Regions from separate parts of the Bacillus sp. FJAT-45350 genome, predicted to be linked through region 1. Evidence: a T-box and tRNA genes for the amino acid it is inferred to sense, from the RefSeq annotation. Region 1 holds a T-box; the other holds one or more tRNA genes.
The links. The T-box of region 1 lies ahead of ileS (isoleucine--tRNA ligase). A T-box ahead of a tRNA ligase gene usually reads a tRNA of that ligase, here a tRNA-Ile.

Region 1 (14,964 bases):
CAAAGGCTTCATAATGAAATGGTTGTTTCTCAGTCTGTAGAATATTTTGAGATCGAAAACTTAAGTCTTACATCTACACCAGTGAATCATATCACACTTCCGGCACATGACCAGACTCCTAGAATTCGTTATTTGGAGATTGAGAAGGAGGACTAAATAAGGAATGTGGCTACCGATTTTAGGATTACTTATAGGAATATTGTTAGGTTTTTTTACTGAGTTTCGTATCCCTGACGAATACTCGAACTATTTGTCGATAGCAGTACTTGCTGCTCTCGACACTTTATTTGGAGGGATTCGTGCTCATTTGCAAAATACATTTGAAGGAAATGTGTTTTTAACAGGATTCTTTTTTAATATTATTTTAGCTGCAGGTTTAGCTTTTCTAGGTGTCCATCTTGGTGTAGACTTATACTTAGCAGCCATATTTGCTTTTGGAGTTAGATTGTTTAATAACATTGCGGTTATCCGTCGAATTTTACTGTCGAATTGGGAAGAAAGTAGACGAAAGAATGAGGCGTAACTAATAGAAAAATAGTAGAGTATACATAGTAAAGATTCGTAAAATTTGAAAAAAAGTTAATTTATTAAAGGGAAATCGAGACTTCTGTTGAATTTATTCTGTATATACCTATTTAGCAGGACAGGCTTTAGAGCAATACTCACTCCAAAGAATTAATGCAATTAAAACAATAATCAGAACGTAATTTATCTTTGTCGTATAAACGACATTGGTACAGATAGAGTAAAATTTCTAGCAGAAAACACAATTTAAGGAGGTGCCACAGATTGAACAGCAATGAAATATATGTCAGTTTAGACATCGGTACATCCAATGTTCGGGTTATCATTGGAGAAATGGCAAATGGTAACTTGAATATCATTGGTGTTGGAACGACAAAATCAGAAGGCATTAAAAAAGGGTCGATAGTAGATATTGATGAAACAGTGAACTCTATCCGTCGAGCTATAGAACAAGCGGAACGTATGGTAGGGCTTTCAATTAATCAAGTAATAGTTGGAGTGAATGGAAACCACATACAACTACAACCATGTCATGGTGTTGTAGCAGTTTCTAGTCCTGATAGAGAAATAGGTGATGAAGATATAGGCAGAGTAATTGATGCTGCACAAGTCGTATCGATTCCACCAGAAAGAGAAATTGTGGATGTAATTCCAAAGCAATTTATCGTAGATGGACTTGATGAAATCAATGACCCTCGTGGGATGATTGGTGTTCGTTTAGAAATGGAAGGGACAATCATCACTGGATCAAAAACAGTATTACATAATTTATTACGTTGTGTTGAAAGAGCAGGTTTACAAATAGCAGATATTTGTCTACAACCTTTAGCTGCTGGAGCAGTAGCAATTTCTAAGGATGAAAAAAGCCTAGGAGTAGGTTTGATTGATATTGGTGGGGGCTCAATCACTGTCTCGATCTTTGAACAGGGAGCCTTACAAGCGACTTCTGTTATTCCAATTGGTGGAGAGCATATTACAAATGATATTGCAGTTGGATTACGAATACCTTCTGAAGAAGCAGAACGTATTAAAACAAAATATGGACATGCTTATATTGATGAAGCTTCGGATGAAGAATTTTTCAAAGCGCCTAGTATCGGCAGCAATGAAGAAGATGAGTATTCTCAATATGAATTAGCTCACATAATTGAGCCTCGAGTAGAAGAGATGTTTGACCTAGTAACTAGTGAAATTAAGAGATTAGGTTATAAAGACCTTCCTGGTGGTTTCGTTTTAACTGGTGGTACTTGTATGATTCCAGGTGTACTAGAGTTGGGGAAAGAAATGCTAAGAAGTAATGTTCGAATTGCAATTCCCGATTATATTGGTGTTCGTGAGCCTCAGTATACAACTGGTGTTGGTTTAATCCAATTTGCTTATCGAAATGTAAAAATTCAAGGTAAAGAGGTTGCTTCTTCAGTTACGAATATTGAACATGAAGAAATCCCTAAGAAAAAGAAGGAGAAAGCAACTGATAGCACGAAAGAGAAACAAGGAGTGACAAAAAAGGTAAAAGGGTGGTTCAAAGTCTTTTTTGAGTAACGACTGAACTGAAATTTGACATAGACGATTGATTAGGAGGATCTTACATGCTAGAGTTTGAAATGGATATGGACCAGTTAGCACAAATAAAAGTTATCGGCGTCGGTGGTGGCGGAAACAATGCGGTCAACCGAATGATTGAAAATGGATTACAGGGTGTTGAATTTATTGCGGTAAATACAGATGCGCAAGCATTACACCTTTCTAAAGCAGAAACAAAGATTCAACTTGGTGGGAAGCTAACACGTGGATTAGGTGCTGGTGCTAATCCCGATATTGGTAAAAAAGCAGCTGAAGAAAGTAAAGAGCAGTTAGAAGAAGCGTTACGTGGAGCAGATATGGTCTTTATTACTGCTGGAATGGGTGGAGGCACAGGTACAGGTGCAGCTCCTGTTATCGCTGAAGTAGCTAAAGAAATTGGTGCATTAACAGTAGGTGTTGTGACACGTCCATTTACTTTTGAAGGGCGTAAACGTCAGACACAAGCGGCAAATGGAATTACAGCTTTAAAAGAAAAAGTAGATACGTTGATTGTTATTCCAAATGATCGTCTACTTGAAATCGTTGATAAAAATACACCGATGCTTGAAGCATTCCGTGAAGCAGATAATGTATTACGTCAAGGGGTTCAAGGTATCTCTGATTTAATTGCTGTACCAGGTTTAATTAACTTAGACTTTGCAGATGTGAAAACTATTATGAGTGATAAAGGTTCTGCTTTAATGGGGATTGGTATTGCGACTGGTGAAAACCGTGCAGCAGAAGCTGCTAAAAAAGCAATTTCAAGTCCATTATTAGAAACTTCAGTAGACGGTGCTCAAGGGGTCCTAATGAACATTACAGGTGGTTCTAACTTGAGTCTATATGAAGTTCATGAGGCAGCAGAAATCGTTTCAGCTGCATCAGACCCAGAAGTAAATATGATTTTCGGTTCTGTTATTAATGAGAATTTAAAGGATGAAATCGTTGTAACGGTTATCGCTACTGGTTTTGATGATAGCGAAACACAAACTCACAGCAGACCACAACGTCCTACTGCTACTAAGCTTACTAGTAATCAAAGTCAAGTAGCGCCTAAGCAAGAAGAAGTTAAAGAATCAAGATTCTCACAACAACCACAAGCGCAACAATCTGAACCAACAGATACATTAGACATTCCGACGTTTTTAAGAAACCGTCGTAAACGTAGATAGCAAAAAAAGAAGAATCCAGACACTAAGGTGTCTGGATTCTTCTTTTTAATGGCAAGTATTAAAGGGCAATTTTTAATGGTTAATGATTAATTGCATTGCGAATGGCAAATTAAAAGCTTTTGATGTTCTAGCAAAGCTAGAACGAGTCTTTGCTAATTGCCGCGGCTGATTTATCAGCCGCGCAATTAGCAATTCATAACTCATAATTCATAACTCCCAATATTCCCCCTCCCCCTTCCTTAGACAGAATTTCTAAAAATCTTTCAAAATAACTGCTTCTATCCCGTCATGAAGTGACAGACATATAAATACAATGTGTAATATACTTGTTTCAAATCAAAAGTTGTGAGGTCTTGCTGATGACGGTATACCTAGATGTCATCTGGTTTTTAAACCTTTGTATCGATATGATGCTCATTATGATGACGGCTGTCGCTTTAAAAAGACCGTTTAAAAAATGGCGCTTTTTCGCAGCTGCCCTTCTCGCTTCAACAGTTGTACTGATTTTGTTCACTCCAATGGCTTGGTTATTCTATAAACCGTGGATGAAGCTATTATTCTCTATGGTAATTGTGTTATTAGCCTTTGGTTTTAAGCGTTTTTCTTATTTTATTCAGAATCTATTAATGTTCTATTTTGTAACGTTTATGACAGGAGGTGGATTATTCGCTCTACACTTTTTTTGGCAAACTGAGGTAGAAATCCTTGATGGAATCATGATGACAAAGACATCAGGCTTTGGAAGTACATTTAGTTGGATTTTTGTATTAATTGGATTTCCGCTAATTTGGTATTTCTCTAAACAGCAAATTGGTCAGATTGAAGCGAAGAAAGTACGTTATGATGAAATTACGTCAGTTGAAATAGGAATTGATGGAACAATTATTCATGTACAAGGCTTAGTAGATAGCGGGAACCAGTTACATGACCCGATTACAAAAGTACCTGTCATGATTTTAGAATTGAAGGCTTTAGAAGACCACCTTCCAAAAGAAGTTATTGCAAATTTAAAGGACGTAGAATCATTAACAATGAATGAAAATGAAGCTAGTCAAAGATATGCTGATAGAATCCGTATTATTCCTTATCGTGCAGTAGGACATGGTCAACAATTTTTGTTAGCACTGAAGCCAGATTACGTAAAGGTAACTAATCATCAAGAAGAGCATCTAATAAAAAGAGTATTAGTTGGTTTAAATGACACGATCCTTTCCAATGAGGGAGAGTATCAATCTATCGTGCATCCAAAAATGCTAGTTTCTGCTGAAAGCAAAAAACTAGCCTGATTCTGAAAAGATATTAGGAGGCTACTGATGTTAAAACTGAAATTTACATTAATTTGGTATCGTGTACTTTATCGCTTTGGTATAAAGCCAGATGAGATTTATTATATTGGAGGTAGCGAAGCATTACCCCCGCCATTATCTAAAGATGAGGAGGCACACTTATTAAAGAAGCTACCTAGTGGGGACAAAGCCGTACGCTCTATGCTTATTGAACGGAATCTTCGTTTAGTCGTATATATAGCAAGAAAATTTGAAAATACAGGAATAAATATAGAAGACTTAATAAGCATAGGTACAATTGGGCTGATTAAGGCAGTAAATACGTTCAATCCAGAAAAGAAAATTAAATTAGCTACGTACGCATCTAGGTGTATTGAAAATGAGATTTTAATGTACCTGAGACGTAATAACAAGATTCGTTCTGAAGTTTCATTCGATGAGCCACTAAACATCGACTGGGATGGAAATGAACTACTTTTATCAGATGTACTAGGTACAGAAGAGGATATTATAACAAGAGGAATTGAAGAAAAGGTTGATAGAAAACTTTTAATTAAAGCACTACACACATTAAATGACCGAGAAAAACAAATTATGGAACTTCGTTTTGGACTAGCCGGGGATGAGGAGAAAACACAGAAGGATGTAGCTGACATGTTAGGTATTTCTCAATCCTACATATCAAGGCTAGAAAAAAGAATCATTAAACGGTTACAAAAAGAATTTAATAAAATGATTTAGGTTAACGAGACTGAAGAAGTTGTGAAATAACCTTTTCTATTTTAACTGCTATTATCCGTATCTTCTATAAAATCCCCTACTCTTTAGTACAAAGGTGTAGGGGATTTTATAGTTCAAAGTAAAAGAGAAAACATAGAAGCAATTAATTGCTTGGAAAAAATTTTTTCCTGTTTCTGTCGTTGATATATAGGGAATCTTGTCGACTTAGTTAAACTTATTTATTTTACCTCGTGCATATTTTTTCCTACCGAGGAGATACTTTACTTGTACATCATCTCCTGTAAGGAGGGAAAGAATTGACACGAAATAAAGTTGAAATCTGTGGTGTTGATACGTCAAAGTTACCAGTCCTGAAAAATGCAGAAATGCGTGAGTTGTTTGAACAATTGCAGAGCGGGGACGAAAGTGCAAGGGAAAAGCTAGTTAATGGAAATTTACGCCTTGTACTAAGTGTAATCCAACGTTTCAATAATCGTGGAGAATATGTTGATGATTTGTTTCAAGTTGGTTGTATTGGTTTAATGAAATCCATTGATAATTTCGATTTAAGCCAAAATGTAAAGTTTTCTACGTATGCTGTACCAATGATTATCGGTGAAATTAGACGGTATTTACGTGATAATAACCCAATTAGGGTTTCGCGTTCATTAAGAGATATAGCATATAAAGCATTACAGGTACGAGATCAATTAATGGCACATAAGGCCCGTGAAAGTGAACCAACTGTACAAGAAATTGCAAAGGTGTTAAACGTCCCGAAGGAGGATGTCGTTTTTGCACTTGATGCCATTCAAGACCCAGTTTCTTTATTTGAACCGATTTATAATGATGGTGGGGATCCAATTTATGTAATGGATCAAATAAGTGATGATCGGAACAAAGATATTAATTGGGTAGAGGAAATCGCCTTAAGAGAAGCCATGATACGTTTAAACGATCGGGAAAAAATGATACTTAATATGCGATTTTTCCAAGGGAAAACCCAAATGGAAGTTGCTGATGAAATCGGTATTTCCCAAGCTCAAGTGTCAAGGCTTGAAAAAGCAGCCATCCAACAAATGAATAAACATGCTCAAAGCTAGCCTGCTACGTTGTAGCAGGCTTTATTTATGAGGCTGTAAATAGCTCGTAAAAGGAAATGGTAAAGCCCACCTCTCTTTAGTATATTCAGTACGGAGAACTCATATCATGTACTAACGTAGTAAAACCGTACGAATAAGCGAGAGGATGAGATAATATGTTAAAAGTTTCTGACCTTCAAACAAAAGATATTGTTAACGTAGATAATGGTAGGCGCTTAGGGAATTTAGGTGACTTAGATATAAATTTAGAAACGGGTGAAATTGATTCAATTATCATTTCTGGTACAGGAAAAATGATGAGTTTTTTTCAAAAGGAAGAAGAGGTGGTTATTCCTTGGAGTAATATTGTCAAAATTGGTTCGGATGTAATTTTAGTCCAATTACCAGATGCAGATTAACGATATTCTGACAAATGCCGACGATGAATTTAAACTCAGGTAGAAAGTCTTTAACTAGAATGTAGCAAAATATGATAAAATAGAGAAGATATCCTCGATTTTACTAGATGGAAGTGATTTTTTGTTACAAGATCCGTTTGCATTAAAGAATTCAAAATTCTTAACAATTCCATTATGGGAAAAGATGAATTGTCAGCTACAAGTTGGCTTTACTGTTAGGAATGAAGGGTATAGTTCTATTCCTTTTGAATCATTTAATTTAGGGTTACATGTCGGTGATCGTGATACTGATGTTGGTAAAAATCGTGAATTATTAGTGGAAGTACTTCATTCAACGTTAGAGGATATGGTTGTTGGGGAGCAAATTCACCAAGGTGAGATTGCGAAAGTATCTAATGTTCATAGAGGAGCAGGAGCGAAAAGCTTAGATTCCGCCATTAAAGGTGTTGATGGACTTTATACTTCTGAGAAAGATGTGCTATTAACAAGCCTTTATGCTGATTGTGTTCCACTTTACTTTTTTGCACCAACAAGTGGGTTGATTGGTTTAGCTCATGCAGGTTGGAAAGGAACGGTATCTCCAATAGGACCTAACATGATTGACATTTGGAACAACGAAAAAAATGTAGCAGTAGAAGATATTCACGTAGCAATTGGCCCTTCAATAAGTGGCTCATGCTATGAGGTAGATAGTAACGTCATCACTCATGTGGATACGCTTTGCGAAGCAAGGGGTCTACCATTGCCGTACCAAACGGTCAGCAATGGTAAATACCTACTAGATCTAAAAGAACTAAATAAGCAGTTACTATTAAATAAGGGTGTTCTCGAAAAAAATATTCTAGTTAGTCAGTATTGTACAGTGAAAAATAATAATTTATTCTTTTCCCACCGTAAGGAAAAAGGTAAAACCGGGAGAATGATGAGCTTTATTAGAGTTAGAGCGAAGTAGGGCAATGGCTCCGCACACTACTTTTAACAATCAGAAAACCACTGTTTGTTAAATTCAAAACAAGGTAGTGGCTATCCGCATTGCTTATAAGAAAATCGACAACGTCAATTTTCTTATTGAAAGGAGTGAGGTCGTTGACGGTTATAGAAAATTTACAACAAATAAAATCAGAAATAGCTGCTGCTTGTCAGCGAGTCAGTAGAGACCCAAGTGAGGTCAAAATTATTGCAGTAACAAAATACGTAAGTGTAGAACGGACAAAGGAAGCATTAAATGCCGGAGTCGAGCATATAGGCGAAAATCGAATTGAAGGGGGTCTAGAGAAGAAAGAATCTCTAGGCTCTATAGGTACATGGCACTTTATTGGTTCGTTACAATCAAAAAAGGTGAAAAAAATGATACATGATTTTGATTATATTCATTCTCTTGACCGATTGTCGCTAGCAGAGGAAATCGATAAAAGAGTTGAAGATGATAGAGTTGTAAATTGTTTTATTCAAGTCAATGTGTCAGGAGAAGAAACTAAAGCTGGATTATCACCTAATGATCTAACCGTATTTATTGAAAACTTAAAACAGTATTCAAAAATAAAGGTAGTAGGATTAATGACTATGGCACCGTTTGTTGAAGATCCAGAAGAAACTCGGACTGTATTTCGTCAGTTAAAAGAACTTCAAAAAAAGGTACAAACTATGAACTTTTATCATGCTCCGTGTAATGAGTTATCGATGGGGATGTCTAATGATTTTCATATTGCAGTAGAAGAAGGGGCTACCTATATACGTGTTGGTACTTCACTAGTAGGTAAGGAAGTCTAATAAGAAAGAGGGGAAGGTTATGGGAATGAAGTCTAGATTCAAACGTTTTTTTGAGTTGGAAGAGGACATGCAAGATTCACAAGAATATGTGTCAGAAGGACCTAGTGATAATGAATTTGAACAAAAGAGCTTGGAAAAAACAAAGGGACAAAATGTAGTAAGCTTACAAAGTGTTCAAAAATCAGCAAAGGTCATGTTAATGGAACCGCGAACATATGATGAAGTACAAGACATAGCGGACCAGCTAAAGAATAGAAAAGCTGTAATCATTAATTTACAACGAATGTCTCATGAGCAAGCGAAACGGATAGTCGATTTTTTAAGTGGAACAGTGTATGCTATAGGAGGAGACATTCAAAAGCTTGGAGTCGATATCTTTCTTTGTACACCAGATAATGTGGACGTGTCAGGAACGATTACAGAAATGATGCAACATGACAGATTTGATACATAGGTTGAAGGTGGTGATTGTTAGATGCAGAGTATAGGTGCATTGTTAGATTTTATTTTAGGAATTTACTCTTTTATGATTATTGGTTACATTCTAATGTCTTGGTTCCCAAATGCAAGGGAAACAAGTATCGGACAATTTCTAGGGTCCATGGTAGAGCCTTATCTTGCCCCGTTTAGAAAAATTATACCTCCGCTTGGAATGATTGATATCTCTCCAATTGTAGCGATTCTAGCAATTGGATTCGCTCGTACTGGAGTAAGGGCAATATTTGGATAGATGAGTATTTACCAACATTTTCGAGTTGATGAACACCCATTTATAGACCAAGTGCTTGAGTGGAAAGGGGAGGTTAGTCTAGCATATCAGATGAAACTTACTGACTTTTTAGACCCTCGTCAACAGCAAATCATTTCCTCTATCATCGGAAATGATGATGAAGTTCGCCTCTCCTCATGGGGAGGTACTCCTTATTCCGAGCGAAAACGTATTCTTCTATACCCTTCCTTTTTTGAGCTAAATGATGATGATTTTCAAGTATGTACATTTAATGTCGACTATCCGAGAAAATTTGTAACGATTGAGCATCGAGAAGTACTCGGCTCACTCATGTCATTAGGTATGAAGAGAGAAAAATTTGGAGATATCTTATTACATAACGATACGATTCATATTGTATTAGCTTCTGAAATAGCAGATTATGTTCAGTTAAATTTAGAGTCAATTGGACGAGCTAAAATCAAATTGAATCGAATTCCTAATTCAGAGCAAATTAAGTATATCGATGAGTGGGAGGAACAAGGAATAACTGTATCTTCCCTTCGTTTAGATTTGGTGCTTTCGGAAATTTACAAAACTTCTCGTTCGAAAATACTTCCTTATATTGAAAAAGGAGTTACCAAAGTAAATTGGAAAACGATAGAACAGCCTTCTTTTCAAGTAGAGGAACAAGACCATTTTTCAGTTAGGGGTTTTGGAAGAAGTAAATTAATTTCTGTTGATGGTAAAACTAAGAAAGATAAATGGCGACTTATTATTGGTAGAAAAAAATAAGGTATTTGAAGGAATTCGGATGTATTTGTCGAATCTTATAATGCTAGATAGTTGTTTGTTATTTCATATGGGGGTGAAATAAGTGCCTTTAACACCACTTGATATTCATAATAAAGAATTTACACGTGGCTTTCGTGGCTATGATGAAGATGAAGTGAATGAATTTCTTGACCAAGTAATTAAGGATTATGAATCTGTGCTGCGTGAAAAGAAAGAACTTTTTGAACGTGTGCAAGAATTAGATGGGAAGCTTGAACATTTCACTAATATCGAACAAACGTTGAATAAATCGATATTAATTGCACAAGAGTCTGCTGAAGAAGTACGAAGAAGCTCTCAAAAAGAAGCGCAACTTATTGTGAAAGAAGCTGAGAAGAATGCTGACCGGATCATTAATGATGCTTTAAGTAAATCAAGAAAAATTATGTATGAAATTGAAGAGCTTAAAAAGCAAGCATCTGTTTATCGTATGCGCTTTAAGATGCTTGTAGAAGCACAATTAGAAATGCTTGATACAGATGATTGGGAGAAATTAACAACAAAATCAAATGAGAGTGTAAGTGAACAGGAAGTAAGTGAGTGAAGTTAAGATAGTGCTTGACTAACACTTTTGACTGTCATATAATTTCTTTCAATTGAAAGTTACCACTTTTAATCAAAAAAACTAACATTTTCATAAGAAAAAAACAATGACAGGAAGAGTACCTTACTCAATACTTTACTAAGCGAATTAGGGTTGGTGAGAGCCTAATTAAAGAGAGAAGGGAAGATCCCCCTGTAGTTCCATACTGAACGTTTGCAAGTAAGCTATGGCGCATCATTCACGTTACGAGTGTGAAAGTGGACAAGCAATTTGGTCATGTTTGTTTAATAGGGTGGTACCACGGGTAACCTTCTCGTCCCTAAGATGGATGAGAAGGTTTTTTTCTGTGATTTTATAAAAAAATTTGGACATTACGTCCCCTAAAACACATAGGAGGTTTTTTTCGTGGAATACAAAGACACATTACTAATGCCGAAGACGGAATTCCCAATGCGTGGGAACTTACCGAATCGAGAGCCTGAGCTTCAAACAAAATGGGAAGAAATGAATATTTATGAGAAGGTACAAGAAAGAACAAAGGGACGTCCATTGTTCATTTTGCATGATGGTCCTCCATATGCGAATGGTGATATTCACATGGGACATGCCTTAAACAAAGTTCTTAAAGATTTTATCGTTCGATATAAATCAATGAGCGGTTTTAATGCACCGTATGTACCAGGTTGGGATACTCATGGATTACCAATTGAAACTGCACTTACAAAGAGCGGAAAAGTAAAACGCAAAGAGATGAGTGTAGCAGCCTTCCGTAAACTTTGTGAGGAGTATGCATTAAAGCAAATCGATCGTCAACGTGAACAATTTAAACGTATAGGTGTACGCGGTGATTGGGAAAACCCTTATATTACGTTAGATAAAAGCTATGAAGCTCAACAAATTAAAGTGTTTGGTGAGATGGCGAAAAAAGGCTTTATTTATAAAGGGAAGAAGCCGGTTTATTGGTCTCCATCATCTGAATCAGCATTAGCAGAAGCGGAAATTGAATATCAAGATAAGCGTTCACCTTCTATTTATGTCGCTTTCCCTGTGAAAGATGGCAAAGGTGTTTTAGCAGGAGATGAGCAGATTGTTATCTGGACAACTACTCCATGGACAATTCCTGCAAACCTTGGTATTTCAGTACATCCAGACCTTGAATATAGCATTGTAAAAGTTAATGATAAAAAGCTTATCGTTGCATCTGGTCTACTTGAAACACTCGTAAAAGATTTAGAGTGGGATGGTTATGAGGTAACTGGGACATTAAAAGGTGCTCAAATGGAAAACATCATAGCTAAACATCCAATTTATGACCGTGAATCATTAGTAATGTGTGGTGAACATGTAACGTTAGATGCTGGTACGGGTTGTGTACATACAGCACCAGGGCACGGCGAAGATGACTTTATTGTAGGTCAAAAATATGGCTTAGATGTTCTTTGTCCAGTTGATGATAAAGGTGTAATGACAGAAGAAGCTCCAGGGTTTGAAGGTTTATTTTATGATGAAGCCAATAAACCAATTACAGAAAAGCTTCAAGAAGTAGGGGCATTATTAAAGCTTACGTTCATGACTCACTCATATCCGCATGATTGGAGAACGAAAAAGCCTGTTATTTTCCGTGCTACTGCTCAATGGTTCGCATCCATTAAAGACTTCCGTAATGAGCTATTACAAGCTATTGAAGAAGTAGAATGGATTCCTACATGGGGTGAAACGAGACTTCACAACATGGTGAGAGATCGTGGAGACTGGTGTATCTCTCGTCAGCGTGCGTGGGGTGTACCGATTCCTGTCTTTTATGGTGAAAATAATGAAGCAATTATTACAGATGAAACGATCAACCATATTTCAAGCTTATTTAGAGAGCATGGTTCTAATATTTGGTTTGAGTGGGATACAAAAGACTTACTTCCAGAAGGATTCAAATCAGAATATAGCCCGAATGGTGAATTTACTCGTGAAATGGATATTATGGATGTTTGGTTCGACTCAGGTTCGTCTCACCAAGCAGTATTAGTTGAACGTGATGAATTACAACGACCAGCTGATTTATACTTAGAGGGCTCAGACCAATATCGTGGATGGTTTAATTCATCTTTATCAACTGGTGTTGCTGTATCAGGTAAATCACCATATAAAGGTATTTTAAGTCACGGATTTGCTCTTGATGGTGAAGGGCGTAAGATGAGTAAATCTATTGGTAATGTTGTTGTTCCAAATGATGTTATGAAGCAACTAGGTGCTGATATTTTACGTCTATGGGTTGCATCAGTTGATTATCAAGCGGATGTACGTGTTTCTGATAAAATATTGAAGCAGGTATCTGAAGTGTATCGTAAAATCCGTAATACGTTCCGTTTCTTACTTGGAAACTTACATGATTTTGATCCGAAAGTAAATGCTATTAAGAAAGAGGACTTATCAGAACTTGATTTATACATGCTTGTAAAACTGAACGATGTTGTGAAGAAAGCAAAAGATTCATACGACCTATATCAATTCTCTTCTGTTTATCATGCTGTACACAATTTCTGTACAATTGATTTAAGTTCTTTCTATATGGATATTGCAAAGGATACATTATACATTGATCATGCTGATAGTGAAGCTCGTCGTGGTATTCAGACTGTGATGTATGAAATCCTAGTGGCATTAACGAAACTTGTATCACCGATTTTATCTCATACAGCAGATGAAGTTTGGCCATTTATCCCAGGCTCAGAAGGGGAAAGCGTTCAATTGACTGATATGCCAGAAGTAGTTAACTTTGAAAATGTTGATGAACTAAAGGCGAAATGGGACAAATTTATGAGTGTTCGTGATGAAGTGTTAAAAGCACTAGAAACGGCTAGAAATGAGAAAACTATTGGTAAATCACTCACAGCATCAGTGAGACTTTATCCAAATGAGGAAACTAAACAATTATTAGACAGTGTTGGAAATCTTCACAAGCTTTTAATTGTTTCACATGCAGAGGTTGCAGATGATAAGAACAATGCTCCAGCAAATGCACAAGAATTTGACCAAGTTTCGATTGTTGTTGAAAAAGCTGAGGGAGAAACATGTGAGCGTTGTTGGATTGTTACACCTAAAGTTGGTGAAAACAAAGAACACCCTACATTATGTCCGGATTGTGCAACAACAGTGACGAATCATTATAGCTAATCAATTTAAGTAGGCTGGGACAAAAGGTCAAACGACCTTTTGTCCCAGCCTTTTTCCTTTTTATGTAATAATGCACTAAAGATTTTCTGGCTAACATAAAGAATGGAGGTCAAACTAAAAGGTGAGTAAATCAGTTTGCTCTGACTAAACAAAGAGGGGGAGTTTGATGAGTAACTATTCTCACCTAAAGCAGAAGCTGCAGGATAGAAAAGATAAGATAGAAGCTCGCTTACGTGAATCTGACCATTATGGTTTATCGGCAAGTGCTAGCTTCTCTACTGGTGAGTTATCTCAGTATGATAACCATCCAGCTGATACGGCGACAGAAACATATGAACGGGGAAAAGATATTGCATTACATGAACATCTTGAGCAAGAGTTAAAGGACTTAGACCATGCTTTAGAAAAATTTAAAAATGGAACATATGGTATTTGTGAAGTAACAGGAAAACAAATTCCAGTCGAACGATTAGAAGCAAATCCAACAGCGCGAACGGTCGTTGAGCAATCATCAGGTGCGATAAGTGAACATCGTCCAGTTGAAGAAGAGGTTCTAACTGGCTTTGACCAATTTAATTTTGATAATAGAGATGATGAGACACAGTTCGATGCAGAAGATGCATATCAATCTGTTGCTTCATTTAATGAAAACTCGATGATTTTTGAAGATGCATCACTTGATAAAACTGATGAATTAGTCGGTTATGTTGAAGAGTTAGAAGGCTTTGTCTCTACAGGGATTGAAGGTTATCAAGGGGATGAAAATGTAGAATTTCAACGTAATATTCATTATGATCGCTATTTAAATGATAAGTAGGGGGACACACCCCCTATTTTGTGCTAAGATAATAAAGTGAAAAAATTGGTTATTACATTTAACAGGTTGCTTATTAATAGACAATTATAGAAAAGAGAGATGGAGGAGCAAATGTTGTTGTATTATTTAATAGCGTTATTAGTTATTATATTTGATCAAATAACAAAATGGATTGTTGATACTTCAATGGTAATTGGGGAAAGAATATCAATATTAGATGGTCTATTATATTTCACGTCCCACCGAAATCAAGGGGCTGCATTCGGTATTTTACAAGGTCAAATGTGGTTCTTCTATATTATTACGGTACTAGTTGTAGGATTTCTTGTTTATTATATTCAAAAGGAAGCGAAAA
Region 2 (14,964 bases), 1.8 Mb from region 1:
TGAAGCTCAAATAGATGCAGTGTTATCTGATATTGGAACAGATGCTGTTAAAACAGGGATGCTTTTTTCTGCAGAGATTATTAAGCTAGTGGCAAAAAAGCTTAATGAATATAATGTGAAAAATATCGTTGTAGACCCTGTAATGATTGCCAAAGGTGGTGCGCCACTTTTGCAAGAAGAGGCTGTATCAGCTTTAATTAGTGATTTACTTCCGATTGCAACAGTGATTACACCTAATTTACCAGAAGCTGCTACCATATTAGGTGTTAAAGAAATGGAAACATTAGAAGAGATGGAAGAGGCTGCAAAAGGAATTCATAAGTTAGGTGCTGATTATGTAATCTTAAAGGGTGGACATTTAGAAGATGATATGGCAATAGATCTGCTTTATGATGGTGAAAAAATGTTCCCTTTAGAGTCGATTCGTATTAATACGAAACATACCCATGGTACTGGATGTACATTTGCGGCGGCGATTGCAGCAGAGCTTGCAAAGGGAGAATCGATTCATTCTGCAGTACAGACAGCGAAGGAATTTATTACTTCTGCCATTTCTAATTCATTAGCAATCGGAAAAGGGATTGGTCCGACAAATCATGGGGCTTTTCAAAAGTCCAAAAAATAGTATGACGTTGGCGGTGTTTGAATTAAAAGTATGCGCACGAAAGTGAAAACCCCGGTATTTGTTTGAAACAAATGTATCGGGGTTTTCTTTGCTATAATGCAGAAATAGATAGTATGAACATTACAGTTAAGAAGGTGAATGAGTTATGTTTAATGGAAATAAATTGGCGATAATTCTGCCGGTCTTATTAATGGGCTTTATTTTTTATGGTGGCTATCATTATTTGCAAAGTACAAATGTTGTTACTAATGAACAGTTGCATCAATCAATAGATTTTAACCACGAAATGAATCGATTAGGTGAGACGGTAGAATTAATAGGGAGCTGGGAATGGCTTGACATGCCACACGAAGGGTTAATTGGTGAGGATTATATAGGTGTATCATTAACTAATATCGAAACCGGTGAATTTATTCCGGGTGATGAAGTTGTAGGAAGCGAACTTCAATTATTCCATGGTCATAAGTTAATTTATGAAACTGTAGGACAAGTAGTAGATAATGGCTTAATCTTTAGTTATCCTAATGAAATAATTGAACATGAGAGCTATGGTAATAAGGGTGGGTTTAAAGTAAGTTTTGCCTCTAATTATGATTCTGAATACAGGGCTTCATTTACATATCTTCATACTTGGAACGAGCATGAAGGACTTAAATATGAAGATGCTAGAATGATTTCTCCTGTTTTTTCAGGTACTATAAATGAATCATATTGGGTAATTGAGCGGACGATAGAGGAGTAGAAGAAAGGAAGGTATGTATGTCATGATACGTGGGTTATCCTATCAAAATGGTGTTTTCTTTATTGGGAAAAAACATGTTGCTTGTGCATATGATGATAATGGAAAAATATCGGATTGGGTGAAACCAATTGATGGACCCACACTTTTTCTGATGACAAAGGCAATTATAATTTCTATGCCACTTTGGTTTAAAATTATTTCTGTGCTTTATTTGACACTTATATTTATTCCAAAGCTGTTAGTACTTTTTGATATTACTCTTTTTGAATGGTCAGGTTTACCATTTTACTTTCTTTTTTATTATATGTTTGGGACCCATTTCATTTTTCCAGAGAAGCTTAGAAAGTATCATGGCGCTGAACATAAAGTTTTTAGTGATCGTGGAGTAAAAAAAAGAGGAAGATTATACAGAATCAAAAGAGCTGCAATAACAAATCGAAATTGCTCGACGAATACTGTTGTCCTGTATTTTTCTTTAGTCATTGTAGGTACATTAGCTCTATTGTATAATTTTTCTTTTTTTGAAGCCTTACAGTGGGCTTCGTACGGTAGTTTATTATTAGTACCTATAATTAATACGAGTTTAAAGTTTAGTTTGATGAAGCCAGTCAGAAATTATATTTTGAAAACATCTTATTATCTACAAGAAAAGGTAACAACAACAGAGCCTGATAGAAAGCATTTACTTACTGCTATACAATCGTATCGTCGATTAGCGGAAGTGGAGTTCCCTGAACATTTAGTTGAACCGAAAAGGGGTAAAAAGGAGGTTAAGAGGATGGCAATTGTTGATATTACGATAATTCCAATTGGTACGAATACGCCTAGTGTTAGTGATTACGTTGCTGATATTCATAAGGTACTCGAAAGCTATCAAGACAAAATAACGTATCGTTTAACACCGATGAGTACGATTATAGAAGGAGAGCTACCTGTATTATTTGAGGTTATACAAGCTATCCATGAAGCGCCGTTTAAGGCTGGTGTTCAGCGAGTAGCAACAAATATCCGAATTGATGACCGACGTGATAAAGAATTAAAAATGGACGAGAAGGTTGCTACTGTAGAAAAGAAACTAGCAACAACAACTGATGATAACGCAGAACAGAAATCAGAGTAAAATAATCAACCTTGAAGGGGTATTAGAAGTTATACTTTTAGTCCCCTTTTTTCTAAGAAGGATTTTGACTACTTTTATCGAATGATAATAGCTGTTATATATTTTAGTAGAAGTAGGTGATAGCGATTGCTCCATATTGAACAAAAAAGTAAACTCCTTATTCAACAGGCGTATGATAGGCAAGCAACTGATATTCATATCGTTCCAAGAAGAAAAGATGCACTCATACGGCTTCGCATCAATCAGCAATTACTTGAATATGAAATAGTAACTAAAAGTTCCTGTGAAAAACTCATCAGTCATTTCAAATTTCGTGCAGGAATGGATATCGGTGAAAAAAGAAGACCCCAAAGTGGCTCAATGGACTTTATCAACCATAATTGTCACTTACACCTCCGTATTTCCTCTATCCCAACACCTTTTCAAGAAAGCCTAGCTATTCGTATTCTTCCTCAAGAACAAACTTTATCATTAAAAGCGCTATCTTTGTTTCCAAAGCATACAAATCAATTGTTCTCATTTTTAAAGCGTGCAAATGGTTTACTCTTATTAACTGGACCAACTGGTTCGGGTAAAACAACCACTTTATACTCTCTCCTTCATTCAATAAAAGAATTGTTTCCGAGAAATATAATTACAATTGAAGACCCAATAGAAAAAAAGACAGATGATTTTTTACAAATTGAGATAAACGAAAAAGCAGGTATTACATATACCGAAGCTTTACGATCTATTTTAAGGCATGACCCTGATATTATTATGATTGGTGAAATACGTGACGCAAAAACAGCTGAACTAGCAGTAAGATCGGCGCTCACTGGCCATCTTGTCTTAGCTACCTTACATGCAAAGGATACAATTGGTGCTCTACACAGATTAACGGACCTTAACATACCCTTAATTGATTTAGAGCAAACATTATTAGCGGTCGTTTCCCAGCGTCTCGTAAATGTAACGTGTCCTTATTGTGGAGGGAGCTGTCATCCACTCTGTATCCAATTAATAAAGAAAAATCGTTATTCCTTATACGAGATTTTAGCAGGTGATGCACTAAAGTCCAGATTTGATTTGCTCAATGGGAATATTGGTGAGCAAATTCCATACGACACCTTAGAAAAAGGAATCAAACGGGGAATTGCTTTAGGGTTTCTTCATCAAAGTTACTATGAGAAATATATAGGTGAAAAAAATGAGAAAAGATAAGTGGAAAAGCTCAGCTAAAGCATTGTTTCTCAAGCGACTAGGGGTATTATTGGAGCAAGGATACACGATTACATCTGGGATTGAACTCCTAAGCTTTCAAGAAAAGAAAGTAGTGAAGGAGCAATTATTCTTTATATTAGATGAACTTAAAGAAGGTATTGCTGTTCATAAAGCTTTAGAAACAATAAATATACCTAAAGATATTGCTGCGTTTTTGTATTTTTCTGAACGAAATAGTGATTTAGCTCGTGGTATGAAAAGAGCAGGAGATATTTATCTAAAACGCGAAACGATAAAAGAAAAACTACTAAAGCTCCTACGTTACCCTTTATTTTTATTGTGGATTGTTATTGCCATTTCGATTGTAATGGTCCAATATCTTTTTCCACATTTTCAATCTCTTTTCCACACAGTTGATAATGAGCTTCCACTGATTACATTATTTGTTCTAGGCTTTATCGAACATATACCGATTCTAGTCATTATTATTATTGTCACATTGTTTGTTATACTAGTCCTCTATATGAAATACTTCCGTGAATTATCTCCTCATAAGAAAATGTCAATATTTTTAAAAATTCCAGTTGTAAATCAATTTGTTACCTTATTCATAACTTATTATTTTAGCTTACAATTAAGTGGTTTATTAAAGGGTGGGATGTCAATCTACGACTCACTATCAGTATTTGAAGAACAAGATAACTTATTATTTTATAAAAATGAAGCAGAGGAAGTTAAATTACTGTTACATCAAGGGGAGAATCTTTCCGATGTAATGAGTAAAAGAGGCTATTACCAAAAAGAACTGGCATTAGTAATCCAACATGGACAAGATAAGGGGCAGCTAGACTTAGAGTTATTTCATTACAGTGAATTACTTTATAGTGCAATAGAGGAGAAACTTAATAAACTACTCATTATTATTCAACCTAGCTTGTTTCTTATTATTGGTATACTAGTATTGAGTATGTTTTTGTCAGTCTTATTACCAGTATTTGAATTAATTAATTCCTTAGATTAAGGTGTTGTTGTTTCAAAAGGGACTCACTCCCTTTTGAAACAACAAAAATTTTTATTTGTAATTTTTTTCGTTTAAAAAAGCAAAAAAATTTACAAAAGTATTGCGATAAATAATTAATTTATGTTATATTAAATATCGTTGCTTATGGTCAGTAACGATAAGATACATTCAATATGGGGCCTTAGCTCAGCTACGAGTCATTCTACTAAGTGGTTGACTACGAGTTGTTTTGACATATTAATTTCTATAAGTTAGCTTGTAGAGGAAGAAACAGTTAATACTACGGAGCTTAACATCATCCGTATTCTATAATATTGACGCGGGGTGGAGCAGTCTGGTAGCTCGTCGGGCTCATAACCCGAAGGTCGGCGGTTCAAATCCGTCCCCCGCAACCATTTATTTTATTATCTTGGCGGCTGTGGCGAAGTGGTTAACGCACCGGATTGTGGCTCCGGCATTCGTGGGTTCGATTCCCATCAGTCGCCCCATTAAATAACTAGTATTGGGCTATAGCCAAGCGGTAAGGCAACGGACTTTGACTCCGTCATGCGCTGGTTCGAATCCAGCTAGCCCAGCCATTTTTATAAGCGGAAGTAGTTCAGTGGTAGAACACCACCTTGCCAAGGTGGGGCTTGCGAGTCCGGCCCTCGGCACTATGTTTAATACAATGTGTAAACATCTTTTCTAACATGCGACGAGTAATTGTAATGGGCCTATAGCTCAGCTGGTTAGAGCGCACGCCTGATAAGCGTGAGGTCGGTGGTTCGAGTCCACTTAGGCCCACCATATTCCACAGTAGCTCAGTGGTAGAGCAATCGGCTGTTAACCGATCGGTCGTAGGTTCGAGTCCTACCTGTGGAGCCAAAATGGAGAAGTACCCAAGTGGCTGAAGGGGCGCCCCTGCTAAGGGTGTAGGTCGTGTAAGCGGCGCGAGGGTTCAAATCCCTCCTTCTCCGCCATTTATTTTATAAAATGGCCCGTCCCGTCATCCTCCACCATATACTTTTGGTCCGGTAGTTCAGTTGGTTAGAATGCCTGCCTGTCACGCAGGAGGTCGCGGGTTCGAGTCCCGTCCGGACCGCCATTTATACGCCGGTGTAGCTCAACTGGTAGAGCAACTGACTTGTAATCAGTAGGTTGGGGGTTCAAGTCCTCTTGCCGGCATATTTTTTTACAACTGTAAATTAAAAAAAAATTTAAGCATGTCATCAGGGCTGCTGAAAAAGTGTTTGATTTTCACTTTTTCAGCAGCCTTTTTAAGTAATGTGCGAAGCCATTACCGCTTCCTGAATCCACTTTATTGGACCTTTTCAGCAATCTCATGGTCATAGGCATGTTTTTTGTATTTCTAAAAAGATTGTTTACCAATTCTAACTAGACCAATGTAAGGCTGCTTATTCTCTAATATTATTTCCAAAAAAAATAAAAAACATGAAGGAATTTCTAGAATTATGTCAAATTAGTTAGCTGTGGAGAAAATTTTCTCTACTACCCTCTTAAAGAATGGAGGAGATTGATATGTACATTATCTCTATTCATTAACCCCAAAAACGCCCCTCTATTTTCTGCATATTACTTTCACAGTTTTGGTCAACGATTCAACTATTTTTTATTTAAAATGAAAGGAGAAAGAGTGTGAATGTTAAAAAATGATAGTGGATTTACGTTAATTGAGATGATGATCGTTTTAATGATAATCTCTATTTTATTGCTTATCGCTGTCCCTAATATGACCAAAAATAACACGGTAGCAAGTTCTAAGGGATGTGATGCTACAGTTGACTTACTTCAAGCTCAAGTTGGAGCTTATGAAATTGAAACCGGTGAGTCGCCTGCGAATCTTCAAGTGTTAAAAGAAAAAGGATATGTAGATCGCATTGAATGCTCAGATAAAACACAATTAAAGCTGGAAGGCGGAATTGTGAAACGAGTTAGCGAATAATGCAAAAAGGATATACTCTTTTTGAAGTTATTATTGTGTTATCAATCATCTCTATAATTAGTACGATTAGTGTACTATCTCTTCAAGCAATTTCAGACAAGAAAGAACAACGATTGCTTGCACAACTTACAAATGACCTTTACCTTTGTCAGCAAATGGCTCTTTCTAACGCTCAAAGTACAAATTGCCTCTTTATTAACACTCCAACTCCAACTTTCCTTATTAGACAGGCTGGTAGAATTGAATTTATTCGAGAATATGGTGAACATGTTTTCTTTCAAGCAGGAACAATGGGATTAGCAGAAGTTATTTACAATACGAAGGGAAACATTAGTAAATCAGGAACGATGTATGTCAGCTTTAATGGAAATAGGTATTCAATTGTATTTTTATTAGGGCGTGGTAGATTTTATGTTTCATCATAACTATCAGGGCGGTTTTTCGTTACTTGAGGTGATTGTAGCCTTATCGTTACTTATAATGACTTCAAGTGTTGTCATTCCAATATTAACAAAAGTTTATCAAGAGAGATTGACGATTCAAGAAGAACAGTTAGCATTAGAACAAATCAAAATAAAATTACATGAGTGGTTATATAATGATTTATTATCTAGTGAAACGGAGTTGGAAAATCATCATAATACTGTTTTTCACTTCACTAATATCTTGAGAGAAAATGAACTAACAGTTTGTATTAAATGGGAAGGCCGAAATCACCGCTTTTATGAGAGGTGTGAAAGTGCAAAAAAATGAACACGAAGGGATTTACCCTTATAGAAACTATTATTTCTTTCTCGATATTTCTTCTTGTAATATCCTTGCTCCCCCTATTCATTAATGCATTATCTAATGATGCATCCACTCCTCAAAAATTTGAATTCACTTTATTTTGCAATCAGCTTTCGATGGACATTCGTGAAGCAAGTTCAATTCATCTTACTGGAACTACTCTTTATCTATATAAACCAAGCGGCGCAACAGTTTCAATTGAAAAATTCGGAAATTTAATCAGAAGAAGACTGAATGGGACAGGCCATGATGTTTTATTACGGGAAGTGATGCATGTGCGCTATGAAGTATCTAACTGCTCGGTTCTGGTCACAGTAGTTGATAATCATAACGTTGAGTACAGAAAATTTATAAGTATGTCATATGTTTTGTGCGGGGTGATAGATACTGAATAATCAATCTGGTTATATCTTACCTTTAACATTAGGTATGATGCTTTTCGTTAGTGCGTTTACACTTCACCAAATTGATCGTCTTCAATCTGAGAGGAAATTTTTTCAAGAGCAAACAGAGATCATAACAATTGAATCGTTACTACAAATGGGGACGTTGGATATGGTTAATCTTCTCAAAAGAGACTTATATGGGAAGAATGGTCAATTCAACTATACAAATGGTACTGTAACGTATTGGATTCAAACAAACTCCCGTGATAAAGTAGAAGTATTACTAAATGTTAAAACAATTCAAAATCGTCAGCGATACGTTCGTCTTTTTTTTAATAAAGAGCTAGGTATCGTTTATGAGTTATGGGAGGTAACAATGTAATGGGCTTGGTTTACTTAACAGGGTTTATGGGATCTGGTAAAACAACGGTTGGAAAAGAATTGGGGAAGGCATTTAATTTTCAAGTGATTGATACAGATGAATATATTGAAAAACAACAAAAACAATCAATATCTTCTATTTTTGCAGAGTATGGTGAAGAAGGCTTTAGGAAGCTTGAGACAGAAACACTAAATAACATTAATGGTGAGGACATGGTTATTACAACAGGTGGCGGAATCATTATAAAAGATGAAAATCGTCAAATTATGCAAACGAAGGGAAAAGTTATTTTCTTATCATGTTCTTTGAACGAGATAATTCGAAGAACCGAGGGGGATACGACAAGACCTTTACTCAAAGGTAAGAAATTAGAAGAAATCGCAAATTTGTATGAAAGTCGATTACCTTTATACCAAGAAGCAGAACTAGTTGTAGATACAACGAATAAGTCGGTTACCGATATTGTAAAGGAAATTAAAGAGCAATTGAATATCTAGTTGAAATATGGAGATACTTTGTTGTAGTTATTATTTAAGGGAGTGCTCAAATGTCACTCAATGACTTAGTAAAATTTATAACACAGCAATTTGTTACGTATGTAAACAAACCGACAGATGAAAGAAAGGCAATGAGATTAGAGAAAAAAGAAAGTCGACCACCGGCACATTTTCGAATGTTTGGGATGATACCTTTAGCTATTTCAATTGCATTAAGAAAAAGAAAGTCAAAACGACGAGGTTAATGACCTTTTATTAATTGTTTATGATTGGTGGTTATTCACATCTTATAAGAGATTTCTACTAGAAAGCTGAGTTAAAAGGTTACAGACTTTTAACCCAGCTTTTTTTGGTAAGAATAAATACCCCTATATTACGATGAAAAACGTTTATTTGTTACAAATGTTGTATTATAATGGAACAAGACATGTAATCGAGGGGGTGAGTTTTAGATGGAGCAACAAACGTTAAAGATTACCAATGTACTTTCTGATCCTACTCGTTTTTCAATCTATCAATTTGTATCGAAGCGACATGGTGATGTCACAGTTCAGGAAATTGCAGATAATTTTAAAATACATGCAAATGTAGCTAGACTACATTTAACAAAGCTAGAAGATGTAAAAATGCTAATTTCTGAAACGAAGAAAACAGGTAAGGGTGGACGCCCTAGTCGTTTTTATCGATTATCAGAAGAAGTCATAAGTCTACAATTTCCTTACCGTGATTACCAAATGTTATCTAATTTGGCATTAGAAACGCTTGCTACTTTTGGTGAAGAGGGAAAGAAGGCTATTAAGAACATCGGCTATAAGTACGGTATCGAAGCTGCTAAATCATTCCTTTCGAGAGTAGGAAAAGATGTAGAAACTTTAAGTGTTGAAGAAAAAATGACGCTAGTTGAGCAAATGTCGAATAACCAAGGATTAAATCCTGAGTTCCATTATAATGATGAGGATAAAACAATTAACTTTAAAATTTATAATTGTACTTTTAAAGAATTGATTAATGACCATTCGGCAACGCTTTGTATTATGCATCATTCCTTTTTAGTTGGGATATTTACTCATTTTTTTGGGCAAATTAAATTAGAAGAAAATGAGTTAATGACCGAGCCAGATTGTTCAGCTTGTTCATATACAACAGTCGTTATTCCTAATTGACACGAATTTGACAATGAGAAAGTCATTTACAATGGATTCATTAGTCATATATAATTAAGTGTGTACTGTATCTTATGATCATTATTCCTTTACTTTCCATAAGTACGTTTGTGCTAAGAAAGTAACACAAAAGATAGAAAGAAGGAGGGAAATGTATGGATCGTATGTTCCGTGTACTGGGCTTCTGGACAGGTATATTTGCAGTTCTGTTTTTTGCTGGAGATATGTACAACGTAGCTCTTTTATTCTTTGCTCAAACGGGAGGCTTTTTAGCACTTAGCTACTTAAACCTTTCTGAAAGAGCATATGTGTATATTTTTGGTGCTTATTTAACAGTATTCTTTGTAGGATTTACGTATTATTCTACATTCTTACTTGTTCCAAGCTTCGGGCACTAATATGTAATGTGTTTTACATAACACAAAGAAAAGGCGATGTGCTAAATGCACATCGCTTTTTTCTAGTGTTATATTTTATAGGGGTCCCGACCAACCCAAGGATAATTGTTAGTTTGATTTGCATTTTTTGTTTGGACGATTACGTGAAAAGCTTTGCTCATCCCACTATCTGATATAAGGGAACGAATCACTCTGTTTTGTTTGCTTTTTTCCGAAAACGGATTTGGATCGTGATTTTCTTGGAGGTATGAGAGCAAACCACATGATAATAAAAAACGGTCTTGAGTTGTAAATAAACAAGTCTCTAAATCAACTTCTTTGCCTATGTCGATTAATGCGTCTAAATGAATATGGCTTGTAATATCCATTTCACCTGGGTATAGGAGAGGGTTATTAATTAGTTGATGTTGATGATATCCTCTCAAGCTACCATCCATTCGTTCTGGTTGTTGCCACTCACTTTTCGTATAGCCATAATCAATTGTCATGACAACACCTTTGGTCATCCAGTCTGAGATTGATTTCAGCCAATGATTCATAGCGAGAGGAACTTCAATTTTTTGATTCGTTTGCAAGGGTGGACCATAGTCTGTTATCCATTGTAACAACTCTTCATTTTCGCAAGGCTCTTCTGTTTCAATCAGATTTGCCTCGTCGTTTACTGTGACAAACAATTCCTGAAGACCTAATTCCCTTTGTTGTACAACATGGACTGGAAAAGCATCAAGTAATTCATTAGAAAATATAATTCCTTGATATTGTTTATGTATGTTCATGGCTTCTTGAAGACAGGAGAATTGTTGTACTTGTTTTAAATGTCCTACACGCTCATACTGGCATTTACGATGAAAAGGGCTTTCTTCTATTAATAAATAGTTTCCATCTTTAAATGTAGTGGGACTTAATTCTTCCCATTCTTCTAGAAATGCCTTCGCAAATCGTCCGTCACCACCGCCAATTTCACATATAGTATAAGTCATGTTCTCCTTCTCAATAATATCTAAAAAAGTTTGAACAAAGACTTTAGCGAAAATAGGATGGAGAGTAGCACTAGTGTAAAAGTCTCCTTCTTTTCCAAGCTTTTTTCTGTCAGTCATATAATAGCCTTGTTCTTCATCGTAAAGTGCTTTTTCAATAAAAGTAGCATATGAAATTTTTTTTGTAGGCTGTTCGTTTATGAAACGAATGATTGTCTCTTTCATTTGAAATTTTCTCCTTTTATTTTTACAAAAAATCATTAATACCATTGACATAGTGTTAAGTATATAATATACTAAATTTACATTGGTGAATACAATGATTTGGGAGTCCCCCTCCCCCTCATAGTTCATTTAATAATACGATTTACTCCCCTTGTGACTTCCTAACGGTTAGGAAGTCTCTTTTTTTTGTTCCTAATTCCAGTTAATTGAAGGGTAATGTATCTAATAGTCGTTAAAAATATAGGGGTGTCCCAAACGAGGCCGCTGAAAAAGTGAAAATCACATTTTTTCAGCGGCCTCGTTCCAAAAAGGTCGTTTTTTACCTTTTGGGACACCCCATTTGTTCTTACATGTCGAACAACTAATCTTAAAATCCGTTTAAGAAAGGATTTGAGTCCATTTCTTTACCTACTGTCGTTGTTGGACCGTGTCCACTAGCGACAATCGTATCTTCTGGTAATTCCATTAACTTTTCGTTAATACTGTTAATTAATTGTTGATGATTTCCACCTGGTAAATCAGTTCGACCGATACTGTTAGCAAAAAGTGCGTCACCTGAGAATACAACACCTTCATCTTTTACATAGAAAGAGACACTACCAGGAGAGTGTCCAGGTGTTTCAAATACTTCAAACGAGAAATTACCGATAGTTAACGTGCCTTCCATTGAAATAAGATGATCTGCATCTTTAATTTCAATGGCATCATTGCCTAAAAAACGACCTGAGCCATTTTTGCTTGCATCACCTAACCAATCTTGTTCGTTTTCGTGTATGTAGACCTCTACATTCCATTCGTCACGAACATCATCAACTGCACCGATATGATCGAAGTGAGCATGAGTTAGTAAAATAGCGATAGGTTTTAGGTCTTCTTTTTTTAACCAAGCATTTAATTCAGGCCCATTGCCACCTGGATCAAAAATAACGACTTCTTTTTTATCGTTCATAAGGATATAGGCATTTGTTTGTAACGGTCCCAAAGGTATTTGTGTCCAATTCATCTAATCTCCTCCATTGCATCCAATTCAATCTTATTTTACACTTATTATAGTTTGGAATCAAAAATAGAAAACTCTATAAAAAGGGGTACATGGTGATGAATATTTGCTATGGGGTGGAGATGAAGTCGTTCGAGTGTTTATCGACAGAGGAGTTAGAACCATTATTCCAATCAATCTATGAGATAGTTTCGATTGTTGATGATGATGTTGAATTATTCATTGTTCAAACAGAAGAAGAGGCTACTCGTTTAGGAAACTTTCTAGGTGAGAAGAAATTACTCGAATCTAATCATCAATTATTTCAAATAGAAGTACCTAAGCTAGAAGACGCGTTTTTAGATTATGGCTTTAAAACAGAAAATGATAACTATTTTTTGTTTGCCGACCAGACTTCTTGTTTCGTCATAAATGAAGGAGAAGAAGAGCAGATAAAGATGGCTATTTATCAGATTGAGGAAGACTTAATTGCGGTAGACTTTAAAGACGAAGAGATATACTTTGTGGACAAACAAAAAGAAGATTTAATGAGTGGTTATGCAAAGGCTTATAAAATCGGTATTAGCTTCCAAGAGAAGAGGTGCGAAATAAGAAACTGGCTCGACAAAAGTGGTGAAAGAGAGTAAAATAAAAGAAAATCGCCCAAGCTATTATTGAGGATACGTTTCTGTTCTATTTCTGTCAAATTTTTATGATGAAACTTTCCTCAGAGAAGTTTATAATAAGTAATGATAATCTCTGGGTTATGATCTTTTACATAAGGAAAGGGGGAGTCGCCCATGTTTATGGCAATCAATATGATCTTAGTAGCTATTTTTTGTGCATTTGGATTATTAAAAAGTTTAAAAACAAAGAACTTCTTTGCAGTTGGTTTTGCTGGTCTTTCGCTAGCAGTATTCGGCTGGTTTGGTGTTATGACTCTTTTCGATGTTATTACAACCGGTTCAGCATTTTAATCAGTTGTGAAGGGAAAAATCCTGCTCGTTATACGAGCAGGATTTTTTTAATTATGAATTATGAGGTTTGAGTTATGAATTGTAAAAAATTAATAGACTTCATGAGTGAATGTTACTAATTTCTCTATCGTAACTCATAACCCATAATTCATAATTCCTAAAAAACTTTCTGTTGTAAATAAAACATACCACCATTAATGATTGAGGCAATAATCTTTGGCTCATATTGACTCTTTAGAGCTTCTTTTTCAGTGTAATAACTTTCTGGTTTTTCCTCTTTCTCTTCATAAAATCGGTTTAATAACTGTAGGTCTTCGTCCCAACGTTCTCTAGCAGCTTGCGCCCAATCATCGTCCTGTTCCTCGATATAGGTTTCTATTATACGCTCCAAACGAATTAGTCCACTCTTAGGTGTAATAAGAGGAGAGAGCGTAAAGCAAAAGTCAGGAATTTTAGGCGTTAAGTTTTTTTCTATAAGCTTCTCAAAGAAGCCAGGGACAATTTGTCCATTAATTAGATTCAAACCCAGTGATAACGTTACATCCTTTTTTCGATCACACTGATAAGAGATTTTGACATTTATACAAATCCACGGCTGTAATGGGGTGGATTGCTGTCCATTTGCGGGTACATCTTCATAAAGGCGGATGACACCACCTAATTCTTTCGTTGATTGAAAGATTTGATGCAATCTAGGAGAGCCAAAGTGAATAATCTCCCCTTTTTTATCTTCTGATACTTTTTCTGGGTCTGTAATTAATGTCATTTTCATTGGTTGTGGTGTGCCACCAGTCTTTTCTAAGTAATGCCAATAAAAGGGACGATTCATAAGTGCTTTATCCATATCAATTGATAACTGAACATGGAGATGTCCTGATTCATTATCAATAATTTGACACTCGTTTGAAATAAAATACCGCTCTAAGTAATTATGAATTTGATGCTGTTGCATCTGTTTGTTGTTCCTCCTTTTCCTCTTCAGCAACTTGGTTAATAATTGCAGATAAGTGGTCCATTTTCACACGTACTTCTCCTTCTGAGTCGGAGTTTAAGAAAATATCACTTACATGCTCTTCTAGTGATGGTAACTCAAGTTTTGAGAGTATATCATCCAATTCACCAATAACACTTTCAAAGAGGCTAATTTTTTCATAGAGTAATTTGAGAATATACTGTTCAACTGTATCCTCCACAGCAAAGTTATAAATACGTACATCTTGCTGTTGTCCTAAACGATGGATACGTCCGATACGCTGCTCGATACGCATTGGATTCCAAGGTAAGTCATAGTTAATAATATGACTACAAAATTGTAAGTTGATCCCTTCACCACCTGCTTCGGTTGCGATTAGCACCTGTGCATGGTTTTGAAAGAGCTGTCGCATCCAATCTTTCTTTCCTCGTTTAAATCCACCACGGAATGGAACTGATGAAATACCATGTTGCTTTAAAAACCATTGTAAATATAATTGGGTCGCACGATATTCGGTAAAAATAATGACCTTACCGTCTATGCCTTTGATTATCTCAAGGGCTTT

Region 2: it has a tRNA-Ile gene. The T-box ahead of ileS (isoleucine--tRNA ligase) is inferred to sense a tRNA for this amino acid. The anticodon was not compared.

The regions. Positions count from the first base shown of each region.
Region 1 covers NZ_NISU01000001.1:451,155-466,118, forward strand. Annotated here, with positions in the region: gene CD003_RS02260 (DUF881 domain-containing protein) at 1-156, shown strand, start outside; gene CD003_RS02265 (small basic family protein) at 164-523, shown strand; gene ftsA (cell division protein FtsA) at 790-2,067, shown strand; gene ftsZ (cell division protein FtsZ) at 2,115-3,260, shown strand; gene spoIIGA (sigma-E processing peptidase SpoIIGA) at 3,620-4,546, shown strand; gene sigE (RNA polymerase sporulation sigma factor SigE) at 4,574-5,287, shown strand; gene sigG (RNA polymerase sporulation sigma factor SigG) at 5,584-6,369, shown strand; gene CD003_RS02295 (YlmC/YmxH family sporulation protein) at 6,525-6,767, shown strand; gene pgeF (peptidoglycan editing factor PgeF) at 6,889-7,719, shown strand; gene CD003_RS02305 (YggS family pyridoxal phosphate-dependent enzyme) at 7,854-8,537, shown strand; gene CD003_RS02310 (cell division protein SepF) at 8,557-8,991, shown strand; gene CD003_RS02315 (YggT family protein) at 9,013-9,267, shown strand; gene CD003_RS02320 (YlmH family RNA-binding protein) at 9,268-10,041, shown strand; gene CD003_RS02325 (DivIVA domain-containing protein) at 10,124-10,624, shown strand; T-box leader at 10,722-10,948, shown strand; gene ileS (isoleucine--tRNA ligase) at 11,030-13,792, shown strand; gene CD003_RS02335 (TraR/DksA C4-type zinc finger protein) at 13,959-14,609, shown strand; gene lspA (signal peptidase II) at 14,709-14,964, shown strand, end outside.
Region 2 covers NZ_NISU01000001.1:2,256,353-2,271,316, reverse strand. Annotated here, with positions in the region: gene thiD (bifunctional hydroxymethylpyrimidine kinase/phosphomethylpyrimidine kinase) at 1-625, shown strand, start outside; gene CD003_RS11445 (hypothetical protein) at 771-1,367, shown strand; partial or broken gene CD003_RS22680 (DUF1385 domain-containing protein) at 1,381-2,070, shown strand; gene CD003_RS22675 (MTH1187 family thiamine-binding protein) at 2,146-2,487, shown strand; gene comGA (competence type IV pilus ATPase ComGA) at 2,614-3,690, shown strand; gene comGB (competence type IV pilus assembly protein ComGB) at 3,677-4,711, shown strand; tRNA gene CD003_RS11425 (tRNA-Met) at 5,030-5,106, shown strand; tRNA gene CD003_RS11420 (tRNA-His) at 5,124-5,199, shown strand; tRNA gene CD003_RS11415 (tRNA-Gln) at 5,215-5,289, shown strand; tRNA gene CD003_RS11410 (tRNA-Ile) at 5,421-5,497, shown strand; tRNA gene CD003_RS11405 (tRNA-Asn) at 5,501-5,575, shown strand; tRNA gene CD003_RS11400 (tRNA-Ser) at 5,580-5,670, shown strand; tRNA gene CD003_RS11395 (tRNA-Asp) at 5,719-5,795, shown strand; tRNA gene CD003_RS11390 (tRNA-Thr) at 5,803-5,875, shown strand; gene comGC (competence type IV pilus major pilin ComGC) at 6,351-6,653, shown strand; gene comGD (competence type IV pilus minor pilin ComGD) at 6,653-7,078, shown strand; gene CD003_RS11375 (type II secretion system protein) at 7,065-7,406, shown strand; gene comGF (competence type IV pilus minor pilin ComGF) at 7,403-7,837, shown strand; gene comGG (competence type IV pilus minor pilin ComGG) at 7,872-8,210, shown strand; gene CD003_RS11360 (shikimate kinase) at 8,210-8,707, shown strand; gene CD003_RS11355 (YqzE family protein) at 8,758-8,952, shown strand; gene CD003_RS11350 (helix-turn-helix transcriptional regulator) at 9,160-9,870, shown strand; gene CD003_RS11345 (DUF2626 domain-containing protein) at 10,026-10,268, shown strand; gene CD003_RS11340 (class I SAM-dependent methyltransferase) at 10,337-11,470, opposite strand; gene CD003_RS11335 (MBL fold metallo-hydrolase) at 11,838-12,473, opposite strand; gene CD003_RS11330 (hypothetical protein) at 12,569-13,096, shown strand; gene CD003_RS11325 (DUF2759 domain-containing protein) at 13,250-13,426, shown strand; gene CD003_RS11320 (YqhG family protein) at 13,584-14,378, opposite strand; gene CD003_RS11315 (DEAD/DEAH box helicase) at 14,356-14,964, opposite strand, start outside.